2 regions of the Paenibacillus sp. JNU01 genome follow, and region 2 is predicted to be linked to the other one. Evidence: predicted binding sites of a transcription regulator. Region 2 holds the regulator's gene; the other holds the start of a gene.
What was found. The regulator LexA, encoded in region 2, represses DNA repair genes until DNA is damaged. The targets are predictions, from matches to a motif close to CGAACATATGTTCG.

Region 1: a site for LexA is predicted at 11,589-11,602, ahead of recA (recombinase RecA). Genes of this name have one in related genera too.

Annotation. Positions count from the first base shown of each region.
Region 1 is NZ_CP169723.1:6,559,035-6,574,257, reverse strand. It holds gene NLBNIHML_RS28950 (cysteine hydrolase family protein) at 1-90, opposite strand, end outside; gene NLBNIHML_RS28945 (NUDIX hydrolase) at 158-961, opposite strand; gene NLBNIHML_RS28940 (PaaI family thioesterase) at 1,040-1,444, opposite strand; gene NLBNIHML_RS28935 (YlbF/YmcA family competence regulator) at 1,770-2,183, opposite strand; gene miaB (tRNA (N6-isopentenyl adenosine(37)-C2)-methylthiotransferase MiaB) at 2,487-4,043, opposite strand; gene pduL (phosphate propanoyltransferase) at 4,356-4,928, opposite strand; gene NLBNIHML_RS28920 (dipeptidase) at 5,123-6,112, opposite strand; gene NLBNIHML_RS28915 (stage V sporulation protein S) at 6,204-6,464, opposite strand; gene NLBNIHML_RS28910 (TIGR00282 family metallophosphoesterase) at 6,582-7,376, opposite strand; gene rny (ribonuclease Y) at 7,591-9,132, opposite strand; gene NLBNIHML_RS28900 (regulatory protein RecX) at 9,443-10,180, opposite strand; gene recA (recombinase RecA) at 10,455-11,519, opposite strand; gene NLBNIHML_RS28890 (competence/damage-inducible protein A) at 11,765-13,021, opposite strand; gene pgsA (CDP-diacylglycerol--glycerol-3-phosphate 3-phosphatidyltransferase) at 13,130-13,717, opposite strand; gene NLBNIHML_RS28880 (YajQ family cyclic di-GMP-binding protein) at 14,038-14,529, opposite strand; gene NLBNIHML_RS28875 (hypothetical protein) at 14,684-14,854, opposite strand; gene NLBNIHML_RS28870 (helix-turn-helix domain-containing protein) at 14,922-15,223, opposite strand, start outside.
Region 2 is NZ_CP169723.1:1,184,349-1,199,571, reverse strand. It holds gene NLBNIHML_RS04945 (hypothetical protein) at 1-335, opposite strand, end outside; gene NLBNIHML_RS04940 (aldehyde dehydrogenase) at 1,191-2,492, shown strand; gene lexA (transcriptional repressor LexA) at 2,601-3,227, opposite strand; gene NLBNIHML_RS04930 (LysM peptidoglycan-binding domain-containing protein) at 3,524-3,901, shown strand; gene NLBNIHML_RS04925 (DUF896 domain-containing protein) at 3,996-4,205, shown strand; gene NLBNIHML_RS04920 (hypothetical protein) at 4,331-4,840, shown strand; gene NLBNIHML_RS04915 (HAD family hydrolase) at 4,869-5,660, shown strand; gene NLBNIHML_RS04910 (ABC transporter permease) at 6,257-7,186, shown strand; gene NLBNIHML_RS04905 (carbohydrate ABC transporter permease) at 7,199-8,071, shown strand; gene NLBNIHML_RS04900 (ABC transporter substrate-binding protein) at 8,169-9,803, shown strand; gene NLBNIHML_RS04895 (GntR family transcriptional regulator) at 9,906-10,580, shown strand; gene NLBNIHML_RS04890 (cupin domain-containing protein) at 10,677-11,222, opposite strand; gene metH (methionine synthase) at 11,403-14,843, shown strand; gene rnz (ribonuclease Z) at 14,920-15,223, shown strand, end outside.

The sequences.
Region 1 (15,223 bases), 1.5 Mb from region 2:
CGTCTCTTCGATCTCTACCGCCGGCTGACCTACAGGTAAAGAACCTGTCACAAAATCATTCGTAAAATCAATCACAATCAGTGCTTTCATCGTCAACACTCCCTTAGCTCAGAAATGGTTGATCCTGATTCAATCCAATTGACACATCTGCACCTTTTTACGTGTAGATGGAAAGGCGTGGCACGAGTTCTGTAAAACGATATAGCTGCGCCGGACGCTGCGAGTACTGGTTGGAACTCACCAAGTTCCCCTCTTCATCCCGAACTTCTTCCACAATGCCTTTGCGACTGCGGGTAGACGTAATCTTGCGAATGAAGTTTGGTTCTTCAAAATCCGGTACAACACTTTGAATAACCTGATATAATTCACTTAATGTAAAATCACGTGGCAGGAACTGACGAGCAATCGTCGTCTCCAGCATCTGTTGTTGAATGCGTCGATATGCATCTTCAATGATTGTTCTGTGATCAAAGGCGAGTTCCAATTCTTGCAACGCCTCCTGAATCGTGAACAATCCAACGTCCTCAGCATCATCTGCTGCTTGACGTTGATCCAGCATCCATTCCTCCACAAGCGCGAAAAATGCGTGAGATATAATCCAGCCCCTCGGGTCACGACCCGGCTGACTGTATACATTCAAGTACTCCAGATGTCCACCGTCTACACCTGTCTCTTCCATCAACTCACGTTTTGCTGCACCGTAGATGGATTCATTCTCCTGACAAAAACCACCGGGTAATGCCCATCTACCTGCAAAAGGCCAGCCTTTGCGCTTAATCAGCATCACTTTCAATTCCCGAATGGGAAGTGTCTTGGTCACCGTCTTGCGCTCCCGCTTGGTCAAGGTGAACATAACGATATCCGCAGGAACTCCATCGGGGGTACGATATTTCTTGGAACTATAGGCACGTGCTGCTTGTTCGTCGCTCTCTGAATTGAAGTGTTCGTAGTTTTCGTTCATGGGCACCACCGACTATTTTCATTTTGATAATTTCATTATGACATAATAATATCTTTTGTCAACAGCGGGATTCATACTTTACGTTCTCGGACGTGCTATACGGAAAGTAGCCGTAGCCATGCATCCCAACGTGCCAGATGCATCACGAACCTCTGATTGAGTCGTAACACTGCGTCCAGCCTGATGTAACACTGTAGCCGTCACCGTTAATTCCCCTTGTTTCATGGGTGCGAGAAAATGTACATTCAGATTGGTTGTCACACAGCCATCTACTTCCATTGCTGCTGTTGCAACCATCCCCATCGCCTGATCCATCAGTGAAGTTAATACACCCCCATGAATAATCCCCATGGAGTTGGTATGATGTTCGCCTGCTGTCAACGCGATCTGTACTTCTTTGCCATCTCCTTTAATATATCGACATCCGAGAAATCCCCAGAATCGTTCGGCTCCGTCTTCTACCATTTTGTCCAAAATGCTCATTATTCATTTCTCCTTTTTCACTGTACGTATCATGCTCTCTTGATGTCATGTGCCTTTAACATTAAAAAATCAGCGCGCCACACAAAATAACCCCACAACGTGGAGCTTTGCTTGGAATGATATTCCGAGTACTTGGCGACAGCCACTCCACGTTAAGAGTTATGCAATGTAAGAAAAACTTCTGATTGAAGCCTTATCGATGATGCCACATTCGTGGTTTGGCAGTTGCTTTTCTTGCGATTATCGAATCCTTCAGCTCCGCTGAAAACTTATAATTCTATAATCGTCAAAAAAGGCGCGGACAGCGTCCGCACCCTTCCGTCATTTAACCGCAACTTGTCGGAGGTGAATCCGTTCCAGCCTCCACGTTTACTTTTTCGGAAACCGTATCCCGGATTACAGAGATCACTAACTGAAGCAAGTAGTTGATGTCGCTCTGGCTCTGCTGGAATTCCGTAACCAATGGAATACTGTCCAGTTCGCTTTGCAGATCTTCAATTTCCTGTTCAATTTTGCTAACCATCTCCACATTTTTGAAGCTCTCAAAAGCAACGATTTCTTTTTGTTTCTTCTTGATCGTTGCGATCAACTGCTGGATGCGCTCATGATCACGAATTTTGGTTTCAGCCTGTTGGAACTGTCTAACTTCCTCACTCGTTCCGAGCATATCAGCCAATTCTTTGGCTTTTCCCATAATGTCGTCGCGTATGACCAGATTGCGCGTATCGTAGGTAGGCATTCCGTAATGGTTGTACTGCACTTCTTCCTGCGCCACTGAAATCGCTCCATTCTATGAGATGATATAAGATGAGAACCTGGGCTCAAATGAGTTCAAACGTCTGCTCCATGACCGCTACGAGTACGGATCGTTCTTTTGATCGCTGTTGTCTCCGGTTTTTTCTAATTACACTTTTTCAAGGTTAAAATCCGGAGACAAAGGCGAACGCTTCGCTTCTACAGACCGATTCCGTCCCTCCGCTACTTGGGCGAATGTCCGAACCTGATATTGAACCCCAAAGTTCTCATCTTATTGGTGTGTGTATTACTGATTGGCAGCTACCGGCTCAGAGAGCAGGTTGCCCCGAATATAAAAAGTCATCGGATCGGTGATTTCCACTTGTACGAAAGTACCGATCAACTCTTTGGGTCCTTCAAAATGCACCAGCTTGTTGCTGCGCGTACGTCCTGCCAGAACTTCGGAATTCCGCTTGCTCTCACCTTCAACGAGCACTTCAACAACTTTGCCACGTTGTTCTTCATTGCTTCGATGGCTATATACGTTGATTGTTTCGTTCAAGCGCTTCAAACGTTCCTTCTTCACTTCCATCGGTACGTTGTCTTCCATCACCGCAGCCGGTGTACCTTCCCGTGGGGAATAAATAAAGGTATAGGCAAAATCATACCCTACTTCACGGACAAGGGAAAGTGTATCTTCAAACTGTTCTTCCGTTTCCCCCGGAAAACCAACAATAATATCCGTTGTCAACACAACATTCGGGATGGCTTTCTTAATTTTGTCAGCCAGTTTCAGATAGTGTTCCCGGCTATACTTGCGGCTCATGCGTTTAAGTACTTCCGAACTGCCAGATTGCACTGGTAGATGAATGTGCTCTACGAGATTTCCGCCCTTGGCCAGCACTTCAATCAAGTGGTCATCGAAGTCACGTGGGTGACTGGTTGTAAACCGCACTCGCGGAATATCAATTTGACGAATGGCATCCATCAAGTCCCCAAAGCTGTACTTCAGGTCGGTGAAGTCCTTGCCGTACGCATTCACATTTTGACCAAGTAGAGTGATCTCCTTAAAGCCTTGTCGTGCCAAATCCCTAACTTCGGCAATGACATCTTCAGGACGACGGCTGCGTTCTTTGCCCCTCGTAAACGGGACGATGCAATATGTACAGAACTTGTCGCAACCATACATAATGTTCACCCAGCCGCGCATACCCTCACGTTTCTTCGGCAGGTTCTCAATAATGTCGCCTTCCTTGGACCACACCTCAACAACCATTTCTTTGCTGAACAGCGCTTCCTGGATTAGATGTGGCAGTCGATGCACATTATGTGTACCAAAGATCATATCCACAAAGCCATGCTTCTGCATGATTCGGTTGACGACGCCTTCTTCTTGGGACATACACCCGCATACACCAAGTAACAATCCCGGGCGTTCAAGTTTTAGCGTTTTCAGGTGACCAAGCTCACCAAATACTTTATCTTCCGCATTTTCTCGTATGGCACATGTATTGAGCAGGATAATATCAGCTTCTTTGCGATCCTCTGTAGCCTGATATCCCATTGATTCAAGAAGTCCTTTGATGGTCTCTGAGTCATGCTCATTCATCTGACATCCATACGTATATACAATATAGTGTTTGCCTTTCCCTATGTTTTTCAGTTCATCGGGAACGGCATTTTCGTATAACACCTGGACGTCTTCCTTGCCCCGCTGTTTCTCCTGACGATGATTAGGTTCCGATTTGATGTTAATCTCACGACCCCGGATTCTTATCTTTTTGCTGAATTCATCTTGCGAAATTACTTTGGCATCGGAGAAATCAAAATATTGGGAGTAATCCTTTTTTGAGTCTTTAGCCATTTCCTTCGGTCACTCCTTACAGCCTCAATTAATAAAAAATCGTTCATTCATCCCTGTTCCACGTGAATTTCTTGCCGGGAACATTAAAAGAGCATTACAGCAAATTATAGCATGAATTGGGCTGTAGTTCCACATGCAAACCGCACGTCCCTTCGCCTAATCCGAGACATGCCATGCTCTAATGAACACTTAGAAAACAGAAAAACCTGAGCTTTGCCAACAGGGCTGGAATTAACCGGCCCTTAATGGCTGTGCTCAGGTTTATACGTTATTCAGACTGCCCTAGTAGGCTGCTGAAGCTATTCCATGGTATTAATCGATGATTTCAGCAGTGTCGCCATTACGAGCGCCAGCAGCGTTAGCCTCATCTGTATCAATATGCATGTCCAGTGCGAAAGAATCAGATACACGAGCCAGTACATTTTCCAGTACCAGACCGCGATCTCCGCCGAGGCGAACTTTCAGCATTTGTTTGTCCTCGATCCCCCATTTAGCAGCATCCGAAGTATGGAAGTGAATGTGACGAGCAGCTACGATGACACCTTTATCGATCGTTACTTCGCCAGCAGGACCTTTAATCGTGATTCCTGGTGTACCTTCAATGCTTCCAGATTCACGAACAGGTGCTTTAACACCAATCGCAAATGAATCTGTCATGGAGATCTCCAGTTGCGTTTCAGGGCGAACAGGTCCAAGGATACGCACTTTATCAAACTGTCCTTTCGAACCAATAACCGCTACCGTTTCGTTAGCAGCGTATTGGCCAGGCTGGGACAGAGGTTTAAATTCAGTCAGTTCATAACCTTTGCCAAACAAAATTTCAACGTGCTCTTGGGATACATGAATGTGACGGGCAGATACGCCCACAGGTACTGTTTTACTCATTGTAAATTTCACTCCTTGTTTATCTATGGCCTGAACTCAGGCTCTTAACAATCCAATGGTATTATACCCCTTTTTGGAGTGAAATGAAAACGAACTGGTGAAAATTCATGAAATACACTTATTTCACCATCATTCCCCTCCTTTATTTGGAAAACAAGCTTTATTCAACCCATTCTGTCCCACAGACCACTTTACTATTTCACGGAAGCCCCCTTTATTTTTGGATTTCCCTCTGGCAAGTGTTCCCTCAGATAACTCATCGCATTCCCCCACAACCAGCCGCGCACTAAATGTTCATCATAATGTTTGAGCAGGATTTCCGTCAGTCTTGGATAATGCCCCGAGTGTTCAAGTCTCTGAATATACGTTGAGATTCCGTCAAAATCAGACCCCATCATCAGATGGTTGTGTCCGCCCTGAGAACAGATCTGCTCGATATGAGGCAGCAGGTCTTCTATGAGCACTTCCCCCTCCTGTTTAACAAACCAGGGTACAAACGTCAGTCCGATCCGCCCTTCCCGGGCAATGATGGCCTGGATCTGATCATCTTTCAGATTGCGCACATGGGGACATACGCTATAGCTGTTGGAATGGGAGGCGATAAAAGGACGCTTACTCAAGTCAGCCAGTTCCCAGAACCCTTTCTCCGTCAGATGCGACACATCCAACAGCATTCCGATTTCATTACACTGGCGCACCAGTTCTTTCCCTTTCTCGGTCAGACCCGCCCCACGCTTCTCCATGACTCCGTCAGCCGCCCAATTGGCATAATTCCACGTTAGTCCAATGATTCGAACGCCCATCTGATAACATAACTCCAGATAGAACAAGTTGCCCTCCAGACCATCCACACCCTCCAGTGTGATTAATCCCCACGTACCCTCTGTTTGCTCCACCTGAGCCACCTGCTCACGCCATAACAACGTCTGTGTGCCGCCCGGCCGACCCTGACTTCTCTCTACACGACTACGATAAATCTCCAACTGCCCCATCACATGTTCAAACTTGCCTCTGCCAAGTACTTCGGGTAAATAGATGGCGAACGCCTGCAACCCTACCTTCCCTTCTTTCAAGCGTTGCAAATTCACATCCAGTTCTGGAGCATCTTCAAAAGAAAGAGCAGGCTGCATCAAAATTTTGCTCAGTGCATCACAGTGAAAATCAGCTACACGCCAATCAGACATGGACAAACCCTCCTCAATATTTTATTGCGAAGAAAACGCAAAAAAACCTGTCTACATCCATCGTAAACAGGTTCAATGCATACTGCATGTATTATCTGGGCTCCACAATCAGCTTAATGGCCGTTCGGTCCTCGCCGTCGATCACAATGTCTGTAAAAGCTGGAATACAAATCAGGTCAACTCCGCTTGGTGCTACAAATCCCCGGGCTATCGCTACCGCTTTAATGGCTTGGTTCAGTGCTCCCGCTCCAATTGCCTGCAGTTCAGCATTTCCACGTTCACGAAGAACCCCTGCAAGAGCGCCGGCTACAGAATTAGGATTGGACTTTGCTGAAACTTTTAATACATCCATGGTAAGTACCTCCCTGGGAATGTTGAAAGTTTGTTTCCACTTACTAGATGTTATTCGCGGGAGGCAAAAAAATTCCTTCTTTTTAGACGGGTTTCCCTGCAAAATGGGACAATACCCCTATTCCATGCGCCACTCGTCCTCCATCAGACGAATTTTTTCGATGCGTGTTGCCGCACCTGTAGCTTCATCAATTTCAACAAACACACCATGGAAATGCCATTTGCCATCATCCACAACGAAACGTACCGGGAGCTGGGTGTAGAACTTGCGCAGCACGGCCTCACGCTCCATGCCCAATATGCCGTCACGCGGCCCTACCATACCCGCATCCGTCAAGTATGCCGTTCCTCCAGGCAAAATCCGATCATCGTTACTCTGTACATGTGTATGTGTACCTACAACGAGAGACGCACGTCCATCCAGATGCCATCCCATGGCAATTTTCTCTGACGTCGCTTCAGCATGCATATCGACCAGAATACATTTATAGTCCTGACGCAGCTCATCAACAATCTCATCAGCTACACGGAACGGGCAATCCAGAGCAGGCAGGAACGTTCTTCCTTGCAGATTGACAATCGCCAGCTCTTTCCCTTCACCTTTGACAACCGTGTATCCTCGTCCTGGTGTGCCTGGTGGAAAGTTCGCTGGACGAATCATGCGAGGCTCATCATCTATAAAATCAAAAATATCCTTATTGTCCCAAGTATGATTACCAAGTGTAATACCATGTACACCCCAGTTGAAAAATTCATTTGCAATTGCCCCGGTAATGCCGCGACCTGCTGCCGCATTTTCACCATTCACAATCACCACATGTGGCTTATACTTCGATTTCAGGTACGGTAAATTTTCCTTTAATGCCTTACGTCCCACGTTGCCTACAATGTCACCAATAAACAAAACTTTCACTGATTACTGCCTCCTCAATTCCTGCAAAGTTCTCTTTTTCGAATGTTGAACCTGCAGGACTCTATCTCTTGTTCCATGATCTGTATTTATACAAAAAGCCTTTGATTGAATATGGAATTCAGTCGAAAAAGCCTAGCCTCTTTTTGAAAACACACTTTAAGAGGCTATCAAAAGGAAAAGTGGCCCATTACCGCGGCCACTTTTCCGTATTGCTCTATTTTGCGTATTCAACCGCACGGGTTTCCCGGATGACGGTGACTTTGATGTGACCCGGATAGTCGAGTTCATTCTCAATCATCTTCGTGATGTCACGGGCGAGACGGAAGGCTTCAGCATCATCGATCTTCTCAGGCTGTACCATAACACGAACTTCGCGTCCGGCCTGAATGGCGTACGATTTCTCGACACCTTCGAAGGATTCCGAAATCTCTTCCAGCTTCTCCAGTCGTTTGATATACGTTTCCAGCGTTTCGCGGCGTGCGCCTGGTCTTGCTGCGGAGAGTGCATCTGCTGCACCAACCAACATGGCAATGACCGAAGTCGCTTCGCAATCTCCGTGATGGGACGCGATACTGTTGATTACAACCGGATGTTCTTTGTATTTCTTCGCCAGTTCCACGCCAATTTCGACGTGTGATCCTTCCACTTCGTGATCCAGCGCTTTACCGATGTCATGCAATAGACCTGCACGTCTTGCCAGAGTTACGTCTTCTCCGAGTTCGCCAGCCATCAATCCAGCCAGATAAGCGACTTCCATCGAATGTTTCAAGACGTTCTGACCATAACTTGTACGGAACTTCAACCGGCCCAAAATTTTGATCAGATCCGGATGCAGACCATGCACGCCAACTTCAAAGGTAGCTTGCTCACCGTATTCACGGATGCGCTCATCCACTTCTTTGCGGGATTTCTCAACCATCTCTTCAATCCGTGCCGGGTGAATACGTCCGTCAGCCACCAGTTTCTCCAGGGCAGTACGGGCAATCTCACGGCGAATCGGGTCAAAGCCCGACAGAATAACAGCTTCTGGCGTATCATCGATAATGAGGTCAATCCCTGTAAGGGTTTCAAGCGCACGGATGTTACGTCCTTCACGACCGATAATCCGGCCTTTCATTTCTTCATTCGGCAGGGTAACAACAGATACCGTTGTTTCCGCTACGTGGTCAGCCGCACAACGTTGGATGGCGAGTGTAATAATCTCGCGGGACTTTTTGTCCGCTTCTTCCTTCGCTTGTTGTTCAATGTCCTTGATCATTTGAGCCGTCTCATGACGAACTTCCTGTTCTACGTTGGACAGTATGATACTGCGTGCGTCTTCCATAGTGAGGTTGGATATACGTTCCAACTCTGTCACCTGGTTTTTGTAGATCATTTCGATCTGCTGCTGAGTCTCATCAATTCGTTTCTCTTTGTTAGCCACTTGCTCTTCTTTACGTTCGAGTGATTCCAATTTTTTATCCAGCGACTCTTCTTTTTGCAACAATCGTCTTTCTTGTCGTTGAATTTCATTCCGACGTTCACGAGTGTCTTTTTCAGCTTCAGCGCGAATGCGATGGATTTCATCCTTCGCTTCCAGCACTGTTTCTTTCTTCAGTGCTTCTGCCTCTTTCTTCGCGTTCTCCACGATTTGTACGGCAGCTTGTTCCGCACTAGAGATTTTAGCCTCTGCAAGAGATTTGCGAATAAAATATCCTACTCCGAACCCAATGAATAGCGCGGCTGCAACGAGAGCGATCGTGATTGCAATTTCCATACTGTTCACCTCCTCGTTGGTTCCTCCAAGGCATTCCTTGGGTCAATTTGCAGTTTTCAAACCTTACATATTTTTGGGAATAACGAATACTCACGGCGATCCCCCGCCGATTTTCATTTCACATGTACATGTTTCCACGTACTATTCACTGTTTCCAGCGAACCCATAATTAAGAATGGTATAAATCTTAAGAAACCGAAACCGCTTTTTTGGAAGGAAAAAGGGTTGTCCATTTCTTACAGACTCATGTCCATTTTAGTATTTGACGAAAGAAATTGTCAAGAGAATGCAGTATAGAGACTCTAGTCTGCTAATCCCATAACAACGCTTCGTCATCTTCGGCGTCTTCAGCCTCATCTTCTTCAATTAAACAATTCACGACCCGGCGCACCATATCCATTGAAAAACCACGTCTCATTAAGAAGGGAAGCGTTTTATTTTTCTTCTCTTTGACGTCCCCTTTGACCTGATTCCATTTTTTTCGTCCGGCACTCAATGCAGTCTCAAATTCCGCATCCGCACTGACACCTTCCAGCGCTTCAACAATAAGATCATTGGCAATGCCCTTTTGACGGAGCTCTTGCCTTATCCACAGTTTTCCCTTCCGCTTGCCCTCCATACGCTGTCTTGTCCATTCCTTCGCAAATAGGTCATCATCCACCAAATTCTCGCGCTCAAGTCGATCCAGCGTCTCTTCAATTAAAGGAGCAGCAAACTCTTTTTGACGAAGTTTCTGACTCAACTCATGTCGTGTACGCGGCTTATGCTCCAAAAAACGCAGAGACTGTGTATACGTCCGCTGTCGCTCGTCAGCTACAATGATTTCTTCCAGATCCTTCTTCATAAACGAATTGCCTTGAGTCATCCTGTATTTAATCATTACATCTTCAAGAACCGTTATGGAGTGGATGCCAAAAGTGATTCGATAACGAGCTTGCCTGTGCTTTGTCCGTTCTACACGTGTAATTATAAGTTCTTCGTTGTCCGGAAATTGGGATAGGCCATCCTGTTCTGCTTCTTCATATAAATCCTCGTCATGTTGATCCATTCAGGTCTCCCCTTTCACATCATTTTTATTCTGACTACGTCAAGCACATCTTCACATAAAGAATGCTAATACAAAAGGCCGGGAACTCAGCCCGGCCTTTATCTACACAGTAGCGTGCCAACAGCCCCTGTCCACTGGGACAGGGGCTGTTGGACAGCAAGAGCAGTCCCACTACAATCAACTTATCCAGATTGATCCAAGCTCAATCAGATAAGTTTATGGAGCCCAGTGGGAAACACCCTCAGGGCCTCCCAGTAAGGGAGGCTTTGAGAGATTACTCGTTGATTTCAAACAATTCTTGTTCTTCTTCTGCTTCTTTTTGTTGCTCTTCACTCGTTGGCGCAGGAACTGCGGTAGTCAAGTTACTAGCTACCCGAATTTTTTGTTCAATGATTTCAGCAATATCTTTATGCTCTTTCATGAACTGCTTCGCGTTCTCACGGCCTTGTCCTAAACGCTCACCTTCGTAAGAGTACCAAGCACCACTTTTATTAACGATGTCCAGCTCAGTACCAATATCAATGATACTGCCTTCTCTCGAAATACCCTCACCATACATGATATCCACTTCCGCTTGTTTAAACGGAGGTGCCACTTTGTTTTTCACAACTTTAATACGAGTACGGTTACCAATCATGTCATTGCCTGATTTGATACTCTCAATACGACGTACATCCAGACGTACCGTAGAATAAAACTTCAGAGCACGACCCCCAGGTGTTGTTTCCGGGTTACCAAACATAACGCCGACTTTCTCACGAAGCTGGTTGATGAAGATTGCGATTGTTTTGGATTTGCTGATTGCACCAGACAATTTACGCAACGCCTGAGACATCAAACGCGCTTGCAAACCAACGTGTGAATCACCCATTTCGCCTTCAATCTCTGCTTTTGGAACCAATGCAGCTACAGAGTCAATAACGACGATATCTACTGCACCACTGCGTACAAGAGCTTCTGCAATTTCCAGCCCTTGCTCACCCGTATCTGGCTGAGATAGAAGCAATTCGTCAATGTTAACGCCCAATTTACTTGCATATTGAGGATCAAGAGCATGCTCAGCATCGATAAAGGCTGCTTGTCCACCAACACGTTGTACTTCAGCAATCGCATGCAATGCGACAGTTGTTTTACCTGAAGATTCAGGTCCATATATTTCAACAATACGGCCTTTAGGCAAGCCGCCTGTTCCTAATGCAATATCCAAAGCCAAGGAACCACTGGGAATAATTTCCACATTCATATGAGTGGACTCACCCAGTTTCATGATGGATCCTTTACCAAATTGCTTCTCTATTTGACGGAGCGCCATATCAAGCGCGGCACGACGGTCTGACAATAAGCTCACACCCTTTACTGTTTATAAGATAATGATACCTTGTTTTAACACGTTTGCCAAGCTTTTTTTCGAACATACATTCGTTTTTTTTTTGTAAAGGCCGAGGCGCCTCTTCCTCAAAGAAACTTTCCATTAAACAGAAAAAAGAACCGTAAACAAGGCTGTAAAGCCTAATTCTGCGGTTCTTCCGTCTTCCTTAATTATACTTCTTTAGAGCTTCAAATGCAATCGAAGCTATTAACTAATCAATCCATCGCCACAAGTTTTTGCCATAGGCGATAGAGAATCGCTTTGGCTGAACGAATGCGGACAGTCTCGCGATTACCATTAATACGCAGCTCATGAATTTCCGTCTCTTTTCCACGTTCAGCCAGAGCGATGAAGACAAGTCCGGGTGGCTTGCGTTCCGAATATCCCGGTCCAGCTACACCGGTAACAGCCAAGCCAAAATCAGCATCGCCAATCATGCGAATCTGCTCAGCAAGCACTTTTGCAACCTCAGGACTTACCGCTCCAGGTGCATCTTCACCTTCCAGATAATCATGAGGCACATTCAGCAGCTTTTCCTTAATCTCATTGGAGTAACATACGATTCCACCTTTGAGCATTGAGGCACTTCCCGGTACAGAAGTCAAACTTTGCATGACAAGACCTCCTGTACAGCTCTCAGCAGCGCTAAGCGTCAGCCCCATGTCAGACATCATGGTTACAATTGTGTACTCTATAGGCACATCCTCATTCGCGTAGAGATGTTCTGTCAAACGCTCCCGAATCTGAACCTCCATCGCATCCAGCTTCAGCTTCGCCTCTCCTTCACTCGCAGCCTTAGTGGAGACACGTACCGTAACTTCGCCTTCGCTCGCGTAAGGAGCAATTGTAGGGTCTGTCTGCGCGTCAATCAGATCCAGCAGTCGATCCTCCAGAGCAGATTCACCGATACCTGCGAATTTGAGCATTCGGGAATAGATCGGCATTTCTTCTGTAAGCACATGCTGGAACAGCCAAGGCTTGACTTCCTGTTCGAACATTGGAATTAGCTCTTTGGGTGGTCCAGGCATCACAACATAATGTTTATCATTATCAGAAATCGCATTTCCTGCCGCAAGACCCGTTTCATTGGCCAGAGGTGTCCCACCCTCAATAACAATTGCCTGACGTCGGTTATTCTCTGTCATGTCCACATTACGATCTCTGAAAAAGCTCTCAATTTTATCCATCGCCATTCGATCCGTATGCAGTTTTCGGTTAAGAACAGCTGCGAGCGCATCCTTGGTCAGATCATCTTGAGTGGGTCCGATGCCACCGGAAAATAAAATAACGTCAGCACGGCCCTGTGCAATGCGAATAGCTTCACTAAGTCGGTTCAGGTTATCCCCAACCACCGTTTGGAAATATACATCGATCCCCATCGCAGCCAATTCACGGGATAGGTATCTGGCATTGGTATTGACGATTTGTCCAAGCAGTAGCTCTGTGCCAACTGCAATGATTTCTGCCTTCATTGAGCATCCTCCTGTACATGTGGTGAGTGATCAAAGGGCAATAGGATAATTTCCTATTGCCCCTGACCCAATGCTTCCTTCATGATTACCCATTTTTAGAACCAACTATTATGCTTTTGTTAAATGAAGCAGGTTTTTGTTTTTGATAAAGTAATCGATACCCGACCAGATGGTAATAAGCGCTGCTGCCCATACTGCGATAATATCGACGTGAATACCCGTGTATGAGAACGGGAAATTGTTCAACAGCAACAACACAATTGCCACAATCTGCACTACCGTCTTCAGCTTGCCCCAGGCACTCGCAGCAACAACCGAACCATCCAGCAATGCGATTTGGCGCAAGCCGGTAACTGCAAATTCACGACTAATAATAACCACTGCAATCCAAGAATCCAGCTTGCCCATCTCCACGAGCGAGATCAAAACTGCAGTAACCAACAGCTTGTCTGCGAGCGGATCAAGCAGTTTTCCCAGATTGGTAACCATGTTATTTTTCCGCGCAAGGTATCCGTCGATTCCATCTGTGCTTGCGGCGATGATAAAAATAACAGCAGCAATCAGTTGATTATACGGAAGCGAAAAGCTTCCAAGCTGCAACGGCTCTGGATAAAATGGAAAATCCACGAGCAGGAACACCATCAAAAAAGGGATTAAGCAAATTCGTGCAAGCGTAATCCGGTTGGGTAAATTCACAAGACGCCCTCCCTCATATCCTCCATTACTCCAAACAATCATCATAATCCCGTTATCATCATCCGGAACATGAAATGTACAGTTTCAATGTCAATCCATATTAACATGATCCCACTATGTAGAAACGCAAAAAATAAAGTCAACCGCTCAAAAGCAAAACCGCTTTAAACGTTCCGGTGACTTCCAGAAGATGTACTGCTTTTCACAAAGTCAGCAAACGATGAGGACTGGACTTGATGCATGACTGCCAGCAATGCACACTTAGTATAATATACGCCTAATACCATGTCAAAAAACACTTCTGCTACAAGAAGGTCTTATTACTTGAAATTTGTATATTGCAAATCCAGAGGCAGGTTGGCACCATTTAACAGCTGCATGACTGCTTGCAAATCATTTTTACTCTTACCCGTTACCCGTAGCTGGTCTCCCTGAATCTGACTCTTCACTTTCAACTTGGAATCCCGAATCAGAATATTGATTTTTTTGGCGATGTCCTGATCAATCCCCTGTTTAAAATTCAAGCGCTGGCGGACAGTACCAGAAGATGCTGGCTCTACCTTTGCGTAATCAATGTTTTTCAATGGTAGACCACGCTTCGCCATTTTGGATTGAAGTACGTCAATGACAGCCTTAAGTTTGGTCTCATCATCAGATACGATTGTTAACGCATCCTTATCCAGTTTCAGGCTGCTCTTGCTGCCCTTGAAGTCATAACGAGTGCCAATTTCCTTCTCGGTTTGTGTAACAGCATTTGTCAGTTCCTGCAAGTCCATTTTGGACACGATATCAAATGAATTTTCTGAACTCAAAACAGTCACCCTTTCAGTTAATCATATGTTCTGTAACATTATAGAGGATACCCCAAGCAAAAGTCTAATTTCAAGATGTTCTATACAAAGAAAAAAGCATTTTTGGCTTCCACCTGAAGTGGCTGCCAAAAATGCTTACTGGTCCAGCTTCCAACTAATAGCGGCTGCGGTTGGGCTGTCTGAACATATCGAGCACACCCAAAAGCACATGTGCAAGTCCAAACCCCAATATTCCGTAACCCCAAGCACTTGGAGTCAGATAATAACCCAGGAGGCTGACAATGATCCCTAAACCCGTTACGATCCAGCTGACTGTCACAGCCATCCACCTCACTTCACCAAAAGTTAACTGCAAGTTAAGACACAGTTATTGTCTCCTGCAGTTGACCGGGTTATTCGCTACCAGTGGTACCCTCTGTACTGTCCGTTGAACCATTTTCAGCACCTGTGGAAGTAGCAGTATTGCCAGTGTCTTCACCAAGCTTCAAACGGATCCGATTGGTTGCCTTACCATCCGTTACAACTTGCCCGCCAACCTCAATCGTGGTCGCTGCAGCGTAACCGGACTTAATGTACATGCCTGCACTATCCAGCTCAAAAGTATAGCTGTCGCCTTCGGCTGTGTTACCATACTCCAACTTCTCTCCGCTGGAGTTCTCGCCCTTGTATACTTCCAGCCAGCTATGACCTGTGG
Region 2 (15,223 bases):
CAGTTATCCATTTGAATGGACAGGATCGCACCGCTTGCATTCATTTTAATAACACCCATAACAATGTCGAAGTTAGCTGGTGGAGTGGCTATAACAGAATATGTGATTTCGGATGTACCGTTTGTGTTGTCGACTACATAAAAATCATTGTCGCTCATGCTATCTAAATACTGTGTTGCGCTAAATCCAGAAGACTGGTTTACACTTGAGTACATCACTTCTGCTGTCTCAAATGAATCAGCCCAACCAGTTTTAGCGAATGCAGAGCTGGAACCGAATGCTAATAGACAAGCAGTTGCCATAACAGAAATAGAGAATTTTCTTAATCTTTTCATATTCAAACCTCCCAAATATACTAGAACCAATAGAGTAAGATTCTGTTTTAAGTTGTTATTTGAAATTAAAGATATCGAGTAGAGTTCAAATAATTAGGTTGGCCAACCATGGTTAAATATACCATATAAGATTACTATTTGTAAATAATATAGTTGTAAAATGTTGGATTTATGGATATTCTTTTGAAATGCTAATTTTGACTAATTGATAGAAATGATTTATTAAGCATGCCTTTTATCGAACTAATAGATTTGGGTGATAATAAGATAAATATACATATAAGACATTAAGATATGAAAAATGATTTCCTCCCGGTAGTCTTATGTAGGTTCGGGTACCTATCTAGTATTTGATTATAGAGGAGTAGTAGAAGCGTAGCGCACACTATCCATTAAGAACATGGAAAAGAGAAAATTTCGTGATACATTCGAGTAAAAGATTCAAAAATAGGCCGGCTTCTTTGTTTACTATGCAAACAAAACCAACACAAAACCACAAGTCATTGAATTAGAGAAATTACTTCTCCACGTCCGCAGAGTTATCGGCAATTAGGACATATGATCTCTATGTTGACATTGCGTAAGATTTACAAGGCTACATCCATCTCTTTAGATCTCAGTACATATAATCTTCTGGAGAAATAAAGATGAATTCTAATAATACCCAATAATTCGCTATAGTCGAACACTTACATAAAAAAAAGGGTAGCTTTCTCATATCTTGAAACGCCTACCAAATTTCAGAAATTTTCAAATTAATGTTTCAATATTATGTTGATAGTTTCATATAGAAGAGGTATACTTTAATTGAATTTTGAGCAATTTAATTTTAAATAATTAATTGGAGATGTTAATATGGATCAGGCAAAACAATTGGTGACAGAACAACGTACATTTTTTTATACAGGACAAACTAAAAATATCGAGTATCGGATTAATGCACTTCAACAGCTTAGAAAAGGAATCGAAAAGTATCAGCAACGGATACAAGATGCACTTCGGGTGGATCTGAACAAATCCGAGGCGGAAGCTTACGGTTCCGAGATTCGCATTGTTCTGGGTGAATTGGATTTTGCATTAGAACATCTGGAGGAATGGGCTGCGCCAAAACAAGTCCCAACTAATTCGGCTATGCCGGATGGGGTGAGCACCATTTACCCTGAACCATACGGAGTGGCTCTTATTATTGCACCTTGGAACTATCCTTTCCAACTGGCGTTTGGTCCACTGATTGGAGCAATTGCAGCCGGTAACTGTGCAGTTATCAAACCTTCTGAATTAACACCAGCCGTATCTCGTCTGACGTATGATCTTATTCAGGAGATCTTCCCTCAGGAGTATATTGCCGTTATGGAAGGGGAAGTCGAAGCCAGCACAGCATTGTTGAAAGAGAAGTTTGATTATATTTTCTTCACAGGTAGTACGGGTGTTGGTCGCATTGTTATGAAGGCAGCTGCGGAGCACCTGACTCCTGTAACTCTTGAATTAGGTGGTAAGAGTCCTGCTATTGTCCATAGTGACGCAGATCTGAAGCTGGTGGCTCAGCGTATTGTTCGTGGTAAGTTCCTGAATGCAGGGCAAACATGTGTTGCTCCGGATTACTTGCTTGTGCATGAACAAGTTCATGACGAATTAATTAATCTGATTGGCGCAGAGGTCAAAGATAAATTTGGGGATGATGTGTTACAGAATGCTGATTTCCCACATATTGTCAACGCGCGTAACTTTGATCGGTTGTCGAAATTTCTTACAGATGGCAAAACGCTGATAGGTGGACGGTCTGTGCGTGAGCAGTTGCTGATTGAGCCGACTGTACTTGGAGATGTGAACTGGGATTCACCTGTCATGCAAGAAGAGATCTTTGGTCCGATTCTTCCCGTATTTACGTACAGCGACCTGAATCCCGTGCTGGATGAGATTGTTCGCCGGCCAAAACCATTGGCACTATATCTCTTCACACAGGATGAGCAACTACAGGATCAGGTGCTGAATCAAGTTTCCTTCGGTGGGGGATGTATTAATGACACGCTTTCTCATATGACTTCGCATTATCTTCCGTTTGGTGGTGTAGGAGAGAGTGGTATGGGCTCATATCACGGACAACAGAGCTTTGATGTGTTCTCGCATCACAAGAGTGTTCTGAAACGCAGCGAATAATTATCCGATAAAACAATATAAACATAAAAAGAGGTTGTCCTGTTCATCAGGGCAACCTCTTTTTGTATTTCAGTGTATTGCATCTAGTTTTGTTACTCAGGTTAGATATTAATGAATATCTCGGAAAAGGCCAATGACTTTACCCAGAATACTAACGTGTTTCAAACGTAAAGGCTCGAAAGTCGCATTCTCCGGTTGAAGGCGAATATGATCTTTCTCTTTATAGAACGTTTTCACTGTAGCTTCATCGTCTTCAGTCATTGCCACTACGATATCACCGTTATCAGCAGTTTGCTGTTGACGGACAATAACGTAATCTCCGTTAACGATTCCTGCTTCCACCATACTATCTCCGACTACCGAAAGCATAAACACTTTCTGTTCACCTACATAATGTGTAGGAAGAGGGAAGTAGTCTTCAATGTTCTCGGTTGCAGTAATTGGAACCCCGGCTGTAACCTTACCAACGACAGGAATACGTGCAACGCTATGAGCAAATTGATGAGAATGCTCAGATTCTTCCTGGCTCAAAAGCTCAATGGCTCTTGGCTTGGTAGGGTCGCGTCGGATCAAACCTTTTTTCTCCAGGCGATCCAAATGTCCATGTACTGTTGAGCTGGAAGCCAGTCCAACAGCTTCACCAATTTCCCGTACGGAAGGAGGATACCCCTTCAACCGGACTTCATTTCGTATAAATTCCAGAATTGCCTGCTGCCTGCTGGATATCTTCGACATACCGTATCAACCCCATTTTAGTAACGTTTGGGAAAATTATAACATAGAACCTCCGTTCGTACAAACATAAGTTCTAAATAAAATGGCATATAATCAGTGTTTTTTAACTTATAGAACCGAATTTATCCAAAAGTCAGAGCAGAATACTGCAAATGCTTCGCAGAAGGGTTTGAATTAAGATATTTCTCCTTCAAAAAACAAGCGAACAATTGTTCTAAAAATCTATTGAACAAAACAAGTGTTCGTGTTATATTGATTTCAACAGATAGGAACAAACGTTTGGAGGCGGGTATTTAATGAGATATTCAACTTATCAAAGTATTTATGAACCGATGAATTCGGAACTGGTGAAGTCTAACATAGGGAACTACAAGAAGGTTTTAGCGCGTTTCAAGATTTCTTCATGGATATTAAAGGTAGCCATCACTTCTTTGATTATATTTATTGGATGTAGCACTGTATTAACGGTATTTGCTGGCAATGAGAATGATGTTCTGCCTGGAGGAAAGATAGCCGTTTCACAAGGGGAAACATTATGGAGTATTTCTTTGGAACATAAACCGACTAATATGGATACACGTATATATATAGAAGCAATTAAGAAAGTGAATCAACTTCAAGCGACTTCGATCCAAGTGGGACAAGTACTAACTCTACCGCAATTCGCAGAATAAATGCACATCAATGAGAGTTAACGCGTGTCAGCTTGACAAGCAGCCTTTATCATGGCAAAGTTAATATGACTTTGTATTTTTGGAGGGGACAAGCTTGGATATAGATAGTCTGGTAGCACGTATTAACGAATTGGCTCGTAAGCAAAAGTCCACTGGATTGTCGGAGGAAGAACTTGCTGAACGTGCCGAGCTAAGAGAGATTTATTTGAGTAATATTCGCAGCAATTTCAGACAACAACTGGATACCATTGAGATTGTTGATGATGAGAATGACAAAGGCCACCAAGGCAAACTCAAACACTAACGAAACCTAATGATATCATTATGATATTTAGGTTTCTTCCTGTTATTCTGAGTATGCAATTTATAGGGGGAAATGTTGGTTTACAGTTATGTAAGCCGATACAAAGACACATAAGGGGGATTCTCATGTCGCGTTCGTTCGAGAGAACGGTTAAGAAAAATTCCAAGCAGTTAAATCAGCAACGCAAAAAAAGTGGTCAGCCAATCACAGGTACACCAGGTGAAGAAGTCTTTAAGGGACGTAGCCTTTTGTTCCCTATATTTTTGATCGGTCTCGCCTTTTTGTATCTGTTTATGAGCACGTTCCTTGTGCAAGCTCCGATGACAACCTGGGACTGGGTGACGATGCTGCTTTACGTATTTTTGGCAGTCATCTTCATGCTTCGTCGTCCATACATCAAGATCAGCAGTAATCGGATTATAACAACAAAGGGTAATCGTGAACGTTCAATCGGGGTTGAAGATATTGTCAAATTCAGAATTGAACCAGGCACAGTTGTTATCGAACATAAAAGTCGCGGGAAAAGATGGGTGTTCACCAAGTTATTGAACCGTTACGATACAGATGCGATTGCAGAACGTTTGCTGAAGTTTGCAAAAGCACACCAGATCACCGTGGAAACGATCGATAAGTAATTATTGCATAAAGGGGTAGATGATCGGAATGGCGTTAAAAGCGATTTTGTTCGACCTGGATGATACTTTATTGTGGGATGAGCGCAGTGTTCGAGAAGCATTTCGTGAGACTTGTCTAATTGCAGCACAAGAGACTGGGGTCAAACCGGAGGAACTTGAAGAAGCTGTTCGTAACGAGGCACGTGCACTGTATGAATCTTATGAGACCTTTCCTTTTACCAAAATGATTGGAATCAATCCGTTTGAAGGCCTTTGGGCCAACTTTACTGGTGGGGATCAAGCTGAGTTCCGTCAGTTGGAACAACTTGCTCCAGCTTACCGTAAAGAATCCTGGCGTCGTGGCTTGTTGAAGTTGGGTATAGATCGGGAAGATCTTGCTGAACAACTGGCCGCGCAGTTTGGAGTAGAACGTAGATCCAGACCTCATGTGTACGAAGAAACGATGGATACTTTGCGTCAATTACAAGGGAAATACAAACTTTTGCTGTTAACGAACGGTTGTCCTGCTTTGCAACAAGAGAAGTTGGATGGTGTACCTGAATTGACTCCTTTCTTTGATGAGATTGTTATCTCGGGTAACTTTGGAAAAGGAAAACCAGATCCGTCCATATTCGAGCATGCTTTGAGTAAACTGGGTGTTAAACCCGAAGAGAGCATGATGGTTGGGGACAAGTTGACGACGGATATTCGTGGTGCTCTATCAGCAGGCATCCAAGCCGTATGGATTAACCGTGAGCATAAGAACAACAATGAAACGTATGCGCCTGACCATGAAATTACGCATTTATCCGAATTAGATCAACTTATTGCTAAGTTCTGAGCAAATCAGCCATAACATCTTTCCTCAGCACTCTGAAACATTGGAAGCTTCAATGAACGATGATATCGTTCTTGAAGTTACCAATGTTTTTTTAATTTGAGTAAATTAACTAAGTTACCTTGTTAAATGAGATTTCCATTTATTTTGCTAAAAGTTATTGAAATTAGGGGGGAGCTGGATTAAAATATAACTAACATACTAGTATGACTAGTATTTAGATTATTCTGAGCAATTTCTTTTGACTTAATTCATTTGAATTCATTTGAATGGAAGCGAGGGTTGTTGCTAATTATTTTTTATTTGTTGTAAGCGCTTTATACACTTCGAAGACCTTCTTTCGATTTGGAGATCACACCAATTATTAAGTGCTAATACATGATGTGAAGCACCTTGGATTGAGTGATTTTACATAAAACATCAAAATGATATCGCTTACATTGGACTGTACTCTATTTCGTGGTGGGGGTGAAATTGAAGGATTGGTTGTTTTCTACCAAAGAAGCGATGGGAATTGCTCGTGAAATAGTTTATATCTATCAAGTCCTGGATTGGAGTGAAAACACATGGAGTCGGAAACCGCTAAAACAACGTTAACCATGACATCTTTACGTAAAGAAAGCAGATTACGAACGGCAGCAACTTTGTTCCGCAAAGACTGGCAGTTGTATTCACTATTAATCCTTCCCATCATCTATCTCCTTATTTTTAAATATGGGCCGATGATCGGAAATGTGATTGCGTTCAGACGCTTTGTTCCGGGAGGAAGTATATTTGGAGAAACGTGGGTTGGGTTAAGATACTTCAAAATGTTCATTGAGGACCCTACCTTTTGGAGAGTATTTGGTAACACGCTGATGTTGGGCGGACTCGCGTTGCTCTTTACATTCCCGGTTCCAATCATTTTTGCCTTGATGCTTAACGAAGTGAAGAGTAAACGATTCAAAAAGTTTGTTCAAACCGCGTCCTATCTGCCTCATTTTCTGTCCATCGTTATCGTGGCGGGTATGATCCTGCAGCTGACAGCAGTGAATGGTTCCATTAATGGACTGGTAGCTTTCTTCACTGGAGACAATATTCCTTTTATGCAGCGGGCGGAGTGGTTCCGAACAATCTATATCACTTCTGAGGTATGGCAGGGTATGGGTTGGGGAGCGATTCTGTATCTGGCTGCACTGACAACCATAGATGATTCTTTGTATGAAGCTGCGCGTATCGATGGTGCCAATCGGTGGAAGCAAACGATTCATGTAACGATACCAGGGATTTTGCCAACGATTGTGACATTATTGATTTTGAACATGGGTAATTTCCTTGCTGTTGGATTCGAAAAAATCTTACTCTTGTACAATCCGCTAATCTACGAGACATCTGATGTCATCTCGACTTACCTGTATCGGGTCGGACTGGAATCCAGTAACTTCAGTTATGCTACCGCAATTGGCTTGTTCGAATCGCTGATCGGTCTGATTCTGGTGTTCTCCGTAAATGCGATCTCACGCAGACTGACACAAAGAAGCTTATGGTAAAGGAGGAGCATCATGCAGGAATCCAGATCTTACAAGGTATTTAAAGTATTCAATGTTATCTTTCTGCTGTTCGTAGTATTTATAACGCTCTATCCATTCTTAAATGTCGTGGCACAATCCTTCAGTAGTGAGTCCTATATTAATTCGGGCAAGGTTAGTCTGTTCCCAAGAGGATTCAATGTGGAGACGTATAAGACCATCTCGCGTGACAGCATGTTCTGGACGAATTATAAAAATACGATTATCTACACCGTGGTAGGTACGCTAATCTCCATGTTCATGACAACTATTTTCGCATATGCCCTGTCCAAAAAGAGATTAATGGGTCGCAAATTTCTGACCATGTTCGCCGTATTCACCATGTTCTTCAGTGGTGGATTGATTCCAAACTATGTGTTGATTAATTCCCTTGGGTTCAACAACACCATGTGGGCACTTGTTGTTCCTGGCGCAATTAGCATATACAACATGCTGATCATGAAATCATTTTTTGAAAATATGCCTGAAGAACTGGAGGAAGCTGCCTCGATTGACGGTTTGAACACTTACGGAATCTTGTTACGCATTATTTTGCCACTAAGTAAAGCAGTTATGGCAACCATGGTGCTGTTCTACGCAGTGGGCCATTGGAATTCCTGGTTCCCAGCCTTTCTGTATTTGGACAAAAAAGAACTGTTCCCGGTAACCATTTATCTGCGCAATATGATTGCAGGAGCGACAAGCGGGGCGTCTGCCGGTGCAACCTCAGCGGATAACCTGACACAGATTGCTGCCAATATTAAATCAGTAACGATGGTATTAACCATTTTGCCGATACTCACCATCTATCCATTTGTCCAAAGATACTTTGTAACCGGAATCATGTTAGGGTCTGTCAAACAGTAAAAAGCAGCAGCTAGAGTAATTCACATGATTAATTTTTAGATGTTGTTTAAAGTTTAAGGCAAAGTCAACCTAAACCAAATTCAGGGGGATAACCTAAATGAATCAAAAGCCACGTAAGTTTGTTGGTAAAATGGTGTTGGCAACAATGATGACCTTCGTTCTGGCAGCATGTAGCAGCGGTACTGGAGCTGGAGGTGACGTCACGGAAGTTCAAACCAAGGCAGCGATGGAAACGTACAATGTAGGGGATACATTCAAGGCGACCGAGCCATTTAATCTATCCATACTATACAGTGATCATCCTATTTATCCTTATAAAAAAAACTGGTTACTTTTCGATAAAATTACCGAACTGACGGGTGTTACGCTTGAGCCAACGATTGTTCCCATGAGTGACTACTCTCAGAAGAGATCCCTTCTAATTAGTTCAGGCGATGCACCGCTGATTATTCCCAAAACCTATCCTGGTGAAGAATCTGCATTTGTATCTTCCGGTGCGGTCTTGCCCATTAGTGATTACATTGATTTGATGCCGAACTTCAAGGATAAAGTGGAAAAATGGGGTTTGGAGGATGAACTGGAAGGACTTCGGCAAGAAGATGGAAAGTACTATGTGCTCCCGGGTCTGCATGAAGAAGTATGGCCGGATTATACATTACTGGTAAGAACGGATGTTTTTGAAGAAAATAACATCGCCATCCCGACGACATGGGACGAATTGTATGATGCAGCCAAAAAGCTGAAAGAAATCTACCCCGATTCCATTCCATTTTCGGATGGATTTAAATTCAATAGTACATTGAACATCGCTGCTACCGGTTTTGGTACCAAGGCTGGATGGGGTTTTGGTAATGGATTGACGTATAAAGAAGATCAGGATGAATTCGTATACACGGCTACAACACCAGAATACAAAGAGCTGTTGACCTACTTTAACAAGTTGGTATCTGAAGGATTGCTGGACAAAGAAAGTTTTACACAGGATGACGATCAGGCAATACAGAAATTTGTATCCGGCAAATCTTTTATGATTAACGGCAATTCCCAAACGCTGGTAATGCACCGAACTGATATGAACAAAACGCTGGGAGAGGGCAAATTCTCAGTTGAGAAGATTACAGTTCCTGGTGGACCAAAAGGCCAATTAATGTCAGGCTCCAGACTTGAAAACGGTGTCATGATCTCTGGGAAAATTCAAAAAAGCGAAAATTTCAAAGCCATTATGCAATTTATTGATTGGTTATACTACAGTGATGAGGGTCAAGAGTTTGCCAAATGGGGTGTTGAAGGCGAAACATTTACCAAAGAGGGCGGAACACGTAAATTGGTTGAAGACGTTAACTATAATGGTTTGAATCCAAAAGGAACGAAGGATCTGCGTATTGACTTTGGCTTCTCAGGTGGTGTATTTGCCTACGGAGGTACAACAGATCTGCTGCAATCGATGTTTAGTGAAGAAGAGTTGAAATTCCAGCAAGACATGAAGGATACCAAAGAAGTGATCCCGGCTGAACCACCGATTCCATACTCTTCTGAGGATCGTGAACGGGTGACACTTCTGAGTACTCCACTGAAAGATTACTCAGACCAAAATACACTTAAATTTATCTTGGGTGAGCGGGACTTGTCGGAATTCGATACGTTTGCCAAAGAGCTGGAAAGTCAAGGCCTATCCAATTATCTGAAGCTTGCAAATGACACGTATAAAGCCTACAAAGAAAACAAGCAATAACATAGTTAAGGTTGGCCAAATTACCGTTTCACACCGATATTTAAGTGGAACGGTAATTTGTGCTAATATGAATGAATACGGCTGAGAGAAAGAGGTCAAGGCATGTCAATTAATCAAAAAATTAGAGGCTCGACCCGGGCATATTCATATAATTTGTTAAAGGAACGAATTCTGCATCTGGAACTTAAGCCTGGTACTAAAATTTCAGAGAAAGAGATTGCAGATGAATTGCAAGTGAGCAGAACCCCCGTGCGAGAAGCATTCATGAAGCTTGCAGAAGAAGAACTGCTGGACATTATTCCCCAGAGTGGAACGATCGTCTCTCATATTAATCTAGAGCATGTGGAAGAAGGCAGGTTTACGAGGGAAAAGATGGAGAAGGAAATCGTGACTTTGGCATGTGTTTCTTTTCCTGAAGAATTCCGATTTCGACTTGAAACCAACATTGCGATGCAGGAAGTTTGTATAGGAAAAAACAATTTCTATCGTCTTTTTGAGCTGGATGAAGAGTTTCATCAGATTTTGTTTCAGGGCACGGGTAAGCTAAGAACATGGAAAATGTTGCAACAACTGAATATTCCGTTTAATCGGTTGCGTTTGTTACGTCTAGCGGAGGACTCCAACCTGGAGGTCATTATCTCCCAACACAAAGATATATATCGACTTATCACAGAGCGTAAAACAGAACAGGCTGTTCAGGTAATGGAAGCTCATCTCAGACTGGTTGTGATTGAACAAGAATCGATAAAAGCGAAATACCCGCATTATTTTATATAATGCACGGATGTTGTATAATAATCTCCATATGCATATGCGAAAACCCCTGTTCAATTGAACAGGGGTTTTGGTTAAGCAAGTTATAACATGAGAGTGTCAGGCGTTTTTGATAAATGTAGGATCAGGGTATGGATCTGCAATCCAGCCATCTTTTTCGATGAACAGACGTACAGCGATAATTTGTTTGTTCTCCATTAAGGTGAAGAAGTGCGGTGTATTCTCGGGTACAGAAATGACGTCTCCAGGAGACAGTTCTACATTAAAGTAACCTACATCATCTGTGGCTTTGATAACAAAGATTCCTTTACCAGCGACAATCGCACGGATCTCATCTTCAGCGTGGGTGTGGATCTCTTCGAACTTGGCCAGCTTTTCTTCGATATCTGGTGTTTGCTCGGATAGTGTGATCACATCCCAGATTTGGTACCCGCGACGTGCAGCCAAATCTCTGATCTCATAGTCGTAAGTTTCCAAAACTTCGGTTTTCTGTTCATCCGTTAATCCAAAGTTATTTTGCAGATCAGTGTTCAGTTTGGATGCGTCCCACTTCTCATATAATACTTCGTATTTGTTTAAGAAATTTCGAACATTTTCGTCACCAGTGATGCGTTCGTTCGTATTTCGGATAACAATTTCAGCCATGTTCTTTCCCTCTTTTCCACTTGGTTTAATTGAATTATATCGGATTGCTCTGTTTTTGTCGATTCTCAAATTCCGTTCATAATTCGTGTAAACCCGCCATCTTTCGCGAGAAAACCCGATCTTTCACATTAAGTTAGTTTCTGTTAAACTAAGATTTAACGTTTTGCGGGGGTGAAGATATTGGATAAGATTAGTCTACACGATGCATTAAAACAACGAATATTAATCCTCGACGGTGCGATGGGGACCATGATTCAACAAGTTGATCTGACTGGCGAAGATTTTGGCGGCGAAGATCTGGATGGATGTAATGAAATGTTAGTGCTTACTCGTCCAGAGCTGATCCAGCGCATTCATGAAGAATATCTGGAGGCTGGCGCCGATTTAATTGAAACCAATACATTTGGTGCGACATCGGTCGTGCTTGCTGAATACGATATTCAGGATCGGGCACGCGAAATCAACCTGGAAGCAGCCAGAATTGCGAAAGCTGCGGTTGATCGTTTCTCTACACCGGAATCTCCACGTTATGTGGTAGGTGCGATGGGACCAACAACCAAAACACTGTCTGTAACCGGGGGAGTAACGTTCCAGGAACTTATCGACAGTTATTTGGAGCAAGCGCTTGCTTTAATAGAGGGAGGCGTTGATGCGCTACTGCTTGAAACCTCACAGGATACCCTCAATGTAAAAGCAGGTAGCATCGGAATTCAGCAGGCCTTCGAACAGAGCGGTGTTACACTGCCCCTGATGATCTCAGGAACGATCGAACCGATGGGAACGACCCTTGCGGGCCAGAACATCGAATCCTTTTATATATCCTTAGAACACCTTAACCCAATTTCGGTAGGACTAAACTGCGCTACGGGTCCGGAATTCATGCGTGATCACATTCGTTCGCTTTCCGGAATGGCATCGGTTGCGGTTAGTTGTTACCCGAACGCGGGTCTCCCGGATGAGAACGGTAATTATCATGAGTCACCAGACTCACTCGCTCAGAAGATAGGTGCATTTGCGGAACAGGGCTGGTTGAATATCGCTGGTGGATGTTGCGGGACAACCCCTGCACATATTCGGGCTATGCGTGATACGCTTGCCCAGTACCCCCCAAGAGAAATGAACGGAACACATCCACCGGCATTGTCTGGTATAGAACCAATCTATATCGAACAGGACAATCGTCCCTACATGGTCGGTGAACGTACGAATGTGCTGGGATCACGGAAATTCAAACGACTCATTGTCGAAGGCAAATATGAAGAAGCTTCGGAAATTGCTCGTGCTCAAGTGAAAAATGGAGCGCACATTGTCGATGTGTGTGTACAAGATCCAGACCGTGAAGAGTCAGAAGACATGGTGAAGTTCCTTGAATTGGTTGTGAAAAAAGTAAAGGTTCCTCTCATGATCGATACGACAGATGCTTCAGTCATTGATTTGGCTCTTCAGTACTCGCAAGGTAAAGCGATAATTAACTCCATTAACCTTGAGGATGGCGAAGAGAAATTTGAGCTGATCACGCCGTTGCTTCATAAATATGGTGGTGCGGTTGTTGTCGGAACGATTGATGAGCGGGGTCAGGCGATTAGTCGGGAAGACAAGCTCGACGTAGCCAAGCGTTCTTATGATCTGCTGGTGAACAAATATGGACTCAAACCAGAAGACCTTATTTTCGATACATTGGTGTTCCCGGTAGGTACGGGAGATGAACAGTACATCGGTTCAGCCAAAGAAACCATTGAAGGTATAAGAGTGATCAAAGAAGCGATGCCTGAATGTCATACGATACTTGGGATCAGTAACATTTCATTCGGACTGCCTGAGGCAGGCCGTGAAGTGCTGAACTCTGTATTTTTGTATGAATGTACCAAAGCAGGTCTCGATTATGCCATCGTGAACACAGAGAAACTGGAGCGTTATGCATCCATTCCTGAAGAAGAACGCAGGCTCTCGGAAGAGCTTTTATATAACACGAATGATGATACACTGGCGGCATTCGTAGCGGCATTCCGTAACAAGAAGGTGGAGAAGAAGGAAAAAATCTCGAACCTTTCATTAGAAGAGCGTCTCGCTTCATATGTTGTTGAAGGAAGCAAAGAAGGATTACTGCCAGATCTCGAACAGGCACTTGCCAAATACACAGCACTTCAAGTGATTAATGGTCCACTTATGCGGGGGATGGAGGAAGTAGGTCGTCTCTTTAACAACAATGAGTTGATTGTAGCCGAGGTGTTGCAGAGTGCGGAGGTTATGAAGGCTTCTGTAGCATATCTGGAGCAATTCATGGAGAAGAACGAGACTTCGGTTAAAGGCAAGATCATTCTGGCCACGGTTAAGGGTGATGTGCATGACATCGGGAAGAACCTGGTAGAGATCATCCTGTCCAATAACGGTTACCAGATCATTAATTTGGGTATAAAAGTACCACCAGAACGTATTATTGAGGCTTACCGAGAAGAGAAAGTCGATGCAATCGGTCTCTCGGGGTTATTGGTAAAATCAGCCCAGCAGATGATTCTTACCGCTCAGGATTTGCGAACAGCAGGGATTGATGTACCTATTATGGTTGGCGGAGCGGCGCTAACTCGTAAATTCACCAAAAACCGTATCCGACCTGAGTATAATGGAATGGTTGTATATGCCAAAGACGCGATGGATGGTCTGGATCTGGCGAACAAATTGATGAATCCCGTTACACGTGAAGCCATGCAATTGGAGATGGATGCGGAGAAAGAAGCGGATGCTTCAGGTGCTGTAGCTGTTCAGGCCCTTCCAGAGCTTACACGAGTGGAGCGTTCGGATATTGCTGTAGATCATCCGGTTCTTGTACCGCCGGATCTGGAGCGACATACGATGCGCAACTATCCGTTATCACATATTCTGCCATACGTGAACATGCAGATGCTGCTTGGACACCATTTAGGGTTGCGCGGTTCAGTTGAACAACTGCTTGCTTCAGGTGACAAAAAGGCTACCGACCTGAAAGCAGTGGTGGATGATATCATGCAAGAGGCTGTTCGTGACGGGATTATACAGGCGCATGCCATGTATCGTTTCTTCCCGGCTCAGTCCAGTGGTAACAGCATCATTATCTATGATCCAAAGGACACGAGCAATATTTTGCATACATTTACGTTCCCACGTCAAAAAGTCGAGCCATTCCTGTGCCTGTCCGACTTCCTGAAACCTGTTGAATCCGGTCAAATGGATTACGTTGGCTTCATGGTTGTTACTGCCGGACACGGTGTGCGTGAACTATCCACGGCGTGGAAAGATCAAGGGGATTATCTTCGCTCGCATGCTCTTCAATCCGTAGCGCTCGAAGTAGCAGAGGGATTAGCTGAGCGTGTGCATCATATGATGAGAGATATCTGGGGATTCCCAGATTCTGCACAGATGACGATGAAGCAACGACACGGTGCGCGTTATCAGGGGATCAGGGTATCCTTTGGATATCCGGCTTGTCCGGATTTGGAAGACCAAGGACCGCTGTTCAAGTTGTTACAGCCTGAGGATATCGGTGTGGAATTGACGGAAGGTTTCATGATGGAACCTGAAGCATCCGTATCAGCGATGGTATTCAGCCATCCGCAAGCCAAGTATTTTAACGTAGAAAAGGCATAAATCAGTTGGGTGTCAGGCAAAGCCCTCCGCATTGTCGGAGGTTTTTTGCTGGCAACAGAAAGAGGTGCGATCCAGAGTGGAACTATATTTCCTGGGAACTAATGCTGGTGTACCTACGCTTCAACGGAATGTAACTTCCATTGGGCTACGCATGTTGGATGAGCGCAGAGCTTTGTGGTTGTTTGACTGCGGGGAAGGAACGCAGCATCAGATTTTAAGTTCTCCGCTTAAACTAAGCAAATTGGAGAAAATATTCATTACACACCTGCATGGTGATCATGTATTTGGACTTCCAGGACTGCTTTCGAGCAGAGCCTATCAAGGTGGCACTACACCTTTAACAGTATATGGTCCGCCAGGTACGGAACGAATGATCAGTA